2 linked regions of the Zobellia alginiliquefaciens genome follow. The protein of the gene in region 1 interacts with the protein of each later gene in a pairwise test. Links are inferred from orthologs where the notes say so. Each region holds a gene or a part of one and is shown on either strand. Other genes may lie near its edges.

The links.
Region 2: the proteins of ruvC (region 1) and ruvA interact in binary tests that used the Escherichia coli proteins (3 or more experiments, as listed by UniProt). The link is inferred for Zobellia alginiliquefaciens from one-to-one orthologs.

The regions. Positions count from the first base shown.
Region 1 is NZ_CP119758.1:1,282,198-1,287,791, forward strand. Bases 1,088-3,961 are described here. They hold ruvC (crossover junction endodeoxyribonuclease RuvC), read right to left. Parts: upstream 2,865-3,961; coding sequence 2,310-2,864; downstream 1,088-2,309. Other genes in these bases: hemW (radical SAM family heme chaperone HemW), read right to left, coding at 1,088-2,051; P0077_RS05440 (hypothetical protein), read right to left, coding at 2,875-3,345; P0077_RS05445 (tetratricopeptide repeat protein), read right to left, coding at 3,474-3,961. In the rest of the region: P0077_RS05420 (DUF4260 domain-containing protein), read right to left, coding at 1-57; P0077_RS05425 (cyclase family protein), read right to left, coding at 54-821; more of hemW, read right to left, coding at 918-1,087; more of P0077_RS05445, read right to left, coding at 3,962-4,613; P0077_RS05450 (M56 family metallopeptidase), read right to left, coding at 4,617-5,594.
Region 2 is NZ_CP119758.1:1,177,021-1,181,260, reverse strand. The notes cover bases 1-2,880. They hold ruvA (Holliday junction branch migration protein RuvA), read left to right. Parts: upstream 1-1,089; coding sequence 1,090-1,671; downstream 1,672-2,880. Other genes in these bases: sov (T9SS outer membrane translocon Sov/SprA), read left to right, coding at 1,677-2,880; P0077_RS05000 (NADP-dependent malic enzyme), read left to right, coding at 1-1,032. Also shown: more of sov, read left to right, coding at 2,881-4,240. UniProt on the Escherichia coli protein: The RuvA-RuvB-RuvC complex processes Holliday junction (HJ) DNA during genetic recombination and DNA repair.

The DNA.
Region 1 (5,594 bases):
AAGGTATACTCCAAAAAGGAACATAACCAATTCTTCCATCTTTAACACCTTACTCATTTCTGATTAGCCTTATTCTGAATTACACTATAAAGTACGGGACGACTGGGGCTGGCATCATTTTCAAAAGACGCCACCTGCAAATTGAGTATATATGTGCCATCTTTTATTGAATTGGCCACATAAATAAACTCGGTAATAGTGGCATTTTTTCGCAGCTTTCCGTTAAAATTCCAAAAAGCCTTGTGCGCTACCAAAGCACCGTTATCTTCTTCTTTATCTACCGAAGGAAGGTCCACCAATACATGTTCTACTCCTTTTTCCTTTAAAAATTCCGCAGCCTCCTGAGTAAGATAAGGAGGATTCGTATGCGAGTATTGCCGAGATTTCTTCTGCTTCATATTGGGCAGTGTACGAATGACTACCGCCTCTCGCTTTTTGTTACCTAACGCGTACTTGAGCTGTTTTTTAGAAACCACAAAATCGTTATCTACCATTTCAGGCGCAATGGTAACCACTTCTGATAAAAAGAAATACTGATTTAGGTTTTTATTTACGGAATGAAATTCTTCGGTAATATGCCCAACACATTCGGTATGGGTACCGTGGGCATGGGGGTTGAACCAAATATCATTAAAATTGATGGAAGCCCCTTCCGATACTTTCCCCACAAAACCTTTTTCTTCATGCGGCTCTATTTTTGGCGGATCAACATACCAGGCATTTACATTTTCAGCACCGCCTTTAATGGCAATGGATATATCCAATGGCTTTGTAAGATCTATAGGGTAATTCTTTGTTCTATGTTTTATAGTGGCAATCATAAATATAAATTGTTTTTCAGCCGTGAAGTGGGGAAATTTTGAAACTACAACGACCTTAATGGTGCAACTTTTCTACACCTATTTTTACTTCTGTTTCTACGCCAAATTTACCATAAAAAGGTCGGATGCGAGTCCGTCGGCTAAAAAACGTCCTTTTTTGGTGGTCAATAGGGTCTCGCCTTCAATGCGGAGCAACTCGTCTTTTACATGATTTTCAGCCTGCATTAGAGCATATTCCCTGTATTTCTTACCGAAATCCGATTCTATTCTCGAAAGCGACACGCCCCAAATGGTCCGTAGACCGGTCATCACATACTCATTATAAGAATCGGTAACGGAAAGAATTTCGGTTTCCATAGGAAGTTCTCCACTTTCGATCGCCTTTAGATATTTAGGGTTATTGTTGATGTTCCAACCTCTGCGAATGCCATCATACGAATGTGCGGAAGGCCCAATGCCAATGTATTTTTTCTGTAGCCAATAGGCCGTATTATTCCGCGAAAAAAAGCCCGGTTTTCCAAAATTGGATATCTCGTAACTTTCAAAACCTGCAGCCTCCAAAGTTTCGGACAAAATATGAAAATGTGCTTGCGCCACCTCATCATCTACATTTTTTACGATACCTTTTTTAATAAAACTAGCGAGGGCCGTGTGCGGCTCTACGGTAAGCGCATAACTAGAAATATGAGGAATCCCAAAGGACAATGCCTTCTCAATGTTTTCCCTCCACCGTTCATTGGTCATATCTGGCACACCGTAAATTAAATCGATAGAAATATTATTAAAATACGCTGCGGCCTCCTGAATACAGATCTCTGCCTCTTGGGCATTGTGGGCGCGGTTCATCAATTTTAAATCCTCCTCAAAAAAAGATTGAATACCTATGCTCAACCGATTGATGGGACTCTCAGAAAGCGTTTTTATTTTTTCCTTGGATACATCATCCGGATTGGCTTCCAAGGTAATTTCAGGATTATCCGTAATCTTATAATGGTCATATACAGAATCAATAATCGACTGAATTTCTATGGTTTCCAGCACACTAGGCGTGCCACCTCCAAAGTAAATGGTCTCTACCACCTCATCCTTGAATTCCGCTTTTCGCATCACTAATTCTTTCCGCAAAGCCGCAACCATCGCTTCTTTCTTCCCCATGGATGTCGAGAAATGAAAGTCGCAATAATGACAAGCTTGTTTACAAAAAGGAATGTGAATGTAGATGCCGCTCATTATTTAGAGTAGTTAGTAGTTAGTAGCTAGTAGTTAGTAGTTAGTAGTTAGTAGTTAGTAGTTAGTAGTTAGTAGTTAGTAGTTAGTAGTTAGTAGAAGTTAAAAAACGCCCATAATAAAAATGCTTTACCTGAGATTTTTCTCATTTATTATCCTTTATCTCCACTTCTAACTTCTCCATGTTTATAGATTTTGTCGTTGAAATCTCAATACCCCGTACTCATTACTCAGTACTAACTACTAACCACTAATCCCTCCTTACTTCTTCACCCTTTTAGCGTTCTGTTTTACAAAAGCATCCCAACCTGTATAGCTCTTACCGACCTCTATCCTGCCTTCGTTATAAAAATGACAAACCGCGGCTGCTAGTCCGTCTGTGCTATCTAAATTTTTCGGCAAAGTTTTTAGGCCAAGAACACTTTGCAACATCTTTGCTACCTGCTCTTTACTGGCATTACCATTACCGGTTATGGCCATCTTTATTTTCTTTGGCAAGTATTCCGTAATGGGGATTTCTCGTGAGAGTCCGGCAGCCATGGCTACACCTTGTGCACGCCCCAGTTTTAGCATGGACTGTACGTTCTTCCCAAAAAAAGGTGCTTCAATGGCAATTTCGTCTGGGTGATAGGTATCGATAAGCTCTATGGTACGCTCAAAAATGAGTTTTAATTTTGTGTAGTGGTCATCGTATTTTTTGAGCATCAATTCGTTCATCTGTATGAACTCCATTTTCTTGCCTACCACTTTTATTAGACCGAAGCCCATTATGGTAGTTCCGGGGTCAATACCGAGTATGATTTTTTCTGTAGCCAAATGTTGTATTTTATTGGAGTACTATGGGAATTCTAAATTTTGCCCTTACTGGAATACCTCGTTTTAAAGCGGGCTCAATCTTAGGCAAACCGTTTAGGCTATTTTTAATGTGCTTGTCAAAATTGGGAAGCTGAGTTTCCGTTACACTTCCCTTATCGATATTTAAAAGAGAAATAGCTCCAGATGCCTCCATTATAAAGTCGACAAAAATAGTATCTTTTATTGCGCCCTGAACCACAAAATCCGATTCTTCCAATGTTTTTGAAAAGTGCTTCATAAGGGAAGTCATAAAGCATTGTTTTTGCTCTTGTTTGGAAGCCGTTTCGTCACAATCGGTAAAAAGTGGATACTGGTCCACATCTTCCCAATCGATACTCAATATCTCTTTATTGACCAATTCTTGAGTTTTCTTTTCCCTTGAAGCCGACGAATTGCATGCGGTCAGCAAGAACAGAAAACATAAGATTGTGAGGTTTCGCATTGCCCTAAATTCTAGGCGGAAATTACGATTTTTTGTGGAGGTTTGTGCAATGAATCGCTATTCACGAAAGGAAAATACCCCAAAAAAGCAGTTTTCAATAAGAAAATGTAATCTAAAAACGGGAGTGGTTATTTTACATCATAATGGATTTTCTCCTTTAATTCTGAAATCCGTTTGTTTACCATCTTTGACATGTAGTTGTTTTTATTACCAAACCGCTCATCAAATTTTTCATAATACGTTAATTTAATTTTAGGGTCTTTATAATACTGATCAGCTACTGTACAGACATTATGATAGACCAGAGCGTCATTCGGATTTTCTTGATGTGCCAGTTTATAGTATTTCAAAGCCTTTTTTATATCGCCTTTGTTTCTTGCGATTCCCGCCAAGGATACATACTCATTCAGCAAAAATGGTTTTTGGACTGCAATAGACTCTTGAATATAGTATTGCGCACTATCTATCTGTTTATCTTTCCAAAATACATGCCCTAAATTAAAATAAGCCTCCGAATTTTCATCATTCAATTCCAAAACCTTTTTATAGTTGATTTTTGCCTTTTCAAACTCCCAATCCTTGAAATAGCAATAGGCCAGTTTCTCATAGATATACTCTTTGTGCTCACCCAATTCTAAAAGCCTTTCAAAATAAGGAGATGCCTTAACATACTCATCATTATTATAATAGGTCAGTGCTTTTAAGTTTATCAGAGCCACATCATTTTCATAAAATCGGAGCCCACGGTCAATGAATGTTAAAGCGGAATCTTTTTCTCGTTGCCCTACATAATACTTACCCAATTGAAACAAACTTCTTAAATGGGTACTATCTGTTGCTGTGGCATTTTTATAAGATACTATACTTTTCTCAACATTCTTTTGTTCACGAAAGGTCTCTCCTAAATAATAATGATACTCAGGGTTGTCATTTGCAACTTTGGTCAACTCTAAAAAAAGACTTTCTGCATTATTAAAATCGTTGGTCTTCAGAAAGAGTTTCCCCAATTCAAATTTTGCTATTTGTAACGTCGTTTTTTTAGAAAGCACATTTTGGTATTGCGCTATGGCTTTTTCAAAATTACCAATAGCGTTATAGGCCCTTGCAATCTGAAGACCAGAAGATTTAGAACCCTCTTCCGCATAGTAGTTTATAGCCTTAATATAATTACCTGTGGCGTATAGACTATCGGCTATCTTAGAATTTGATATTTGACCTTCTGCCGTAACACAGAATACAAGTAAAAAAACAGAAACTAAGGTTTTCAAATCTTATTGGAGTTTAAAGCTAATGGGCATAGAAAACAAAACATCAACATTTTCGTTCTTGTGCTTCCCTGGCGCCATTTGTGGTAATAATTCAAAAATACGCAGGGCCTCGCCTTCTAATAATGGATTTGGCCCTCTAGTTTTTATATTCTTCACAAGACCTTCTTCACTAATTGTTAGCAAAACAGAAACTTTACCTTGCACTCCTTTTTTCTGTGCTTCTTTGGGATAAGAGAAATGACTACCTACATGCTCCATCATTTTAGTCTTAAAGCATTCTCGTTTATTATCCTCATTTTCGCAACCCGGAAAAACCGGAACCAAATCAACCTTTGCAAATGGTATTTCTTTAACAACTATATCTAACCCCTTTTTACTATCACTTAATCCTAATTTCGGAAAAGTATTAATTCCGACAATAGGTTCTACTTCTCTTATTAAAAATCTACGTGAGTTATCGCTAAGAATTAGATTTCTATATTTACTATTACCTGCAAATACCTTTTCCATGCTCCTGTTTAAATATCTAATTTCTTCACCTGACAAATCGCTAACATTATTAACATGCAACTCATAAGAATTATCTACATTTGAATTATCTTCAATTTGTACGACATCAAAGCCTTTCTCCACTTTATCCGATTGAATTGAGAATTTCAAATTTTCATCCAATATTTGAAAAGCTTCTTTCCTTTTTAAATAGCTCTCATACCTCTTTGTTGAAGGCACTGGAATTCTATTTTTATAATTGACGTCTTCAGAAAACGCTTCATCCATTCTCATTTTAAAAAGAATAGCATCTTCAAAATAATCTTCCTTAGATAATAAAGGGCCTTCTGAATCAGCAATAGAAGACCGATTTGGATGACTCAAATAAACATCTTTCAGTGAACCTTTAACTTTAAGTTCCTCTTTAATTTTTGCCTTGGCGTTTTCAATTAATACTTCATCTTCCCCAGATTGAAACTCTATTCCTAATTG
Region 2 (4,240 bases), 100 kb from region 1 along the record:
TCGGGTAATGATAATAAGGTAGTGCGCTTGTTGCACAACCGTGCCAAAATGAGTAAAAAACGAATTGTTTTTGCTGAGGCTGATCATCTTGATGTGCTGAAAGCTGCGCAAATTGTTCATGAAGAAGGTATTGCGGAACCTATTCTTTTAGGGCGAAAGGAAATTATCCTAGAGTTAAAAAAAGAATTGGACTTTGATGCTGAAATTGAAATTGTAGATCCCACATCAAAAGAGTTTGATGAGAAGCATATTCGCTATGCAACCAAGTTTTGGGAAAGTCGAAAGCGCAGTGGAACCACACTTTATAGTGCGAAGATAAGAATGCGGGAGCGTAACTATTTTGGCGCTATGATGGTATTGGAAGGTGATGCCGATGGAATGATCTCAGGATACTCAAGAGCATATCCAACGGTAGTGAAGCCTATTCTTGAAGTTATCGGTAGAGCTTCAAATGTAAAGAAAGTCTCGACTGTAAATATCATGATAACGGATAGAGGTCCATTATTTTTGGCGGATACTTCTATTAATATCGACCCAAATGCAGAGGAGATTGCAGAAATTGCTCAAAATGCAGCTAATGTAGCATCTACTTTTGGTTATGAGCCGGTAATGGCCTTATTGTCTTATGCCAATTTTGGTTCATCTAGCCATCCTCATGCAAAAAAGGTAAGAGAAGCAGTTCATATTTTGCACGAGAGTAACCCTGGTCTTATTGTAGATGGGGAGATTCAAACAGATTTTGCGCTGAATAAAGAATTGCTTCAGAGTCAGTTTCCGTTTTCTAAATTGGCGGGTAAAAAAGTGAATACCTTGATTTTTCCGAATTTAGAGTCTGCGAACATCACTTATAAGCTTTTGAAAGAATTGAATCAAGCGGATAGTATTGGTCCCATAATGGTTGGACTTAGAAGATCCGTTCATATTCTTCAACTAGGTGCCAGTGTTGATGAAATGGTGAATATGACCGCAGTTGCCGTTATTGACGCCCAAGAAAGAGAAAAAAGAAGAAAGGCCAAGACAGAGGTCAAATAATAGTTTAGTCCGGTCGGATCGGCCGGACAATGTAACCCCAAAAAAACCACCTCGAACATGATCACTCATCTTAAAGGAAAACTTGTAGAGAAAAACCCAACTTACGTTGTAATTGAATGTTCAGGAGTTGGTTATTTTGTCAATATTTCTTTAAACACCTTTTCTAAGGTTGGTGATTCAGAGAATATTAGTTTGTTCACCCATCTTCAGGTAAAAGAAGATTCACACACTTTGTTTGGTTTTGCAGAACGGTCAGAACGTGAGATTTTTCGTCTTTTGTTATCTGTTTCGGGTATTGGTTCAAGTACGGCAAGAACCATGCTTTCTTCATTGGAACCTGCCCAGATCAGAGATGCGATTGCTAATGGAGATGTGCCCACAATTCAATCTATTAAAGGTATAGGAGCTAAAACGGCCCAACGTGTAATTCTAGACCTTAGGGATAAGATTTTAAAAGTTTACGATATAGGTGAAGTTTCCGCTCCTGCGAACAATACAAATAAAGAAGAAGCGTTATCTGCTTTAGAGGTTCTTGGCTTTGTAAGAAGATCCGCCGAAAAGGTAGTAGACAAAGTACTTATCCAAGACCCCTCGCTCAGCGTAGAGAACATTATTAAACTTGCGCTTAAAAATTTATAACAAGTTTGAAAACAGGGGCCAAACTATTACTTAAATCACCATTTAAGCTTACACTCCTATTTTTATTTTTGCTCGTTTCCTCCGGTATATCGTATGCTCAAGAAACAGAAAATGAAGATAGGGAAGAGCAAGAAGTGGATTCCGTAAAAACCGGTTTTTCTTTGGGTAAGCTCAAAATGGAAAACCCGGAAAGTATCGTTTCTAAATACGAATACGACCCAAATCTTAATATGTACATCTATTCTGAAAAGGTAGGTGATTTTGATATTGGGTACCCTGTTATTTTAACACCGGAACAATATTACGAGCTGGTTCGCCAAGAAGGAATAAAAGACTACTTTAAAGAAAAATCAGATGCTTATGCTGGTAAAAAAGAAGGTAGCGAAGAGGCCCGAAAAAATTTACTTCCTAATTTCTATGTAAACAACAGTTTTTTTCAATCTATTTTTGGAGGTAATACCATAGAAGTGATTCCTCAAGGTTCCGTGGCTATGGATTTAGGTGTTATTTGGCAAAAGAATGACAACCCTTCCTTGTCTCCAAGAAACCGTACTAATCTTTCTTTTGATTTTGATCAGCGTATTAGTTTAAGTATGTTGGGTAAAATAGGTGAACGTTTGCAAGTAACCGCTAACTATGATACTGAAGCAACTTTTGATTTTCAGAATATTGTAAAACTGGATTATACACCTACAGAGGATGATATTATCCAGTCTATAGAAGTGGGTAACGTAAATATGCCGCTCAACAGTTCTTTAATAACTGGGGCACAAAGTCTTTTTGGCGTTAAAACACAGCTTCAATTCGGTAAAACTACCGTTACAGCGGTCTTTTCTGAGCAACGTTCACAAAATAACACGGTTGTAGCGCAAGGTGGTGGTACGGTAAATGAGTTTTCGGTTTCAGCATTACAGTATGATGAGGATAAGCACTTCTTTTTAGCGCAGTACTTTAGGGATAATTATGATGAGGCATTGGTGAACTATCCTTATATAAGGAGTCAAGTTCAAATTACTAGGTTAGAGGTCTGGGTTACAAACCGTAGTCAACAAACGCTTAACGTTCGTAACATAGTAGGTATTCAGGATTTGGGTGAATACGATCCTCTTATGGCCGGAGAGAACAAAACCAGAATTGGGCAAAATGCACCAGGAACTTTTTTTAATACAAATAGTGGACAGCCTAATGAATTGCCTCGTAACAACGCCAATGATTATGATCCTGCTGAAATAGGTAAGGGAGGTGCGCTTACACAGAGTATTAGAGATGTAGCAACTATAGAACAGGGTTTTAACGTTGCTGGTTACCAGCCTAACCAAGGGTTTGATTATGCGTATTTAGAAAATGCTAGAAAATTAGAGTTAAGTAGGGATTTTCAGTTTAACTCTCAATTGGGTTATATTTCGTTAAATCAACGTTTAAGCAATGACGAAGTTCTGGCTGTTGCATTTCAATATACCTATAATGGAAAAGTATATCAGGTAGGTGAATTTGCCAATGGAGGATTAGATGCAACTACAGTTTCTGGCTCTATTGATAACCCTATTATTGATAATAACACACTGGTCTTAAAACTTCTTAAAAGTAATATTACAAATGTGTCAGATCCTATTTGGGATTTGATGATGAAGAACATTTACGCCACAGGTGCCTTTAGGTTGAGTGAAGAGGATTTTAAAATGAATATTCTGTATTCCAATCCAACACCAAGAAACTATATTACTCCGGTTGAAGATTTCCCGAACCAAACGGATGGAGGTAAACCTTTGGAAGAACGCATATTACTTGATGTATTTAATTTTGATAGGTTAAATGCCTATAACGATGTGCAACCTGGTGGAGATGGATTTTTTGATTTTGTACCCGGACTTACCGTAGATACGCAAAACGGACAGATTATATTCACTAAGGTGGAACCTTTTGGGGAATATCTTTTTGAACGTTTGGGAGGTGGAGATTATAATACGGAAACTGGGTATAACGCTAACCAAGCGAAATATGTATTTAGGGATATGTATGAGCTTACCAAATCTGCAGCCTTACAAAACCCTGAAAAAGATAAGTTCCTGTTAAAAGGTAGATACAAATCAGAAGGTAGTAACGGTATTCCTATTGGAGCGTTTAATGTACCACGAGGTTCAGTACGTGTTACCGCTGGAGGAAGGCAGTTACAGGAAGGAATTGATTATACGGTAAACTATCAGGCGGGAACGGTTCAAATTCTTGATCCAAGTTTAGAAGCTTCTAATACACCTATTAATATTTCGGTAGAAAATAATGCAGTTTTCGGCCAACAAACCCGTCGTTTTACGGGTGTAAATGTTGAACATCAGTTTAATAAGAATTTTGTTTTAGGCGCCACTTTGTTAAACCTAAATGAAAGGCCATTAACCCAAAAGTCCAACTTTGGCGTAGAGCCTGTCAATAACACCGTATTCGGAATCAATGGAAATTTCTCAACAGAAGTCCCGTTTTTGACCCGTTTGGTCAATAAGCTACCCAATATTGATACAGATGTACCTTCTAATATTTCGGTACGTGGTGAAGTGGCTTGGTTAAAACCAAACTC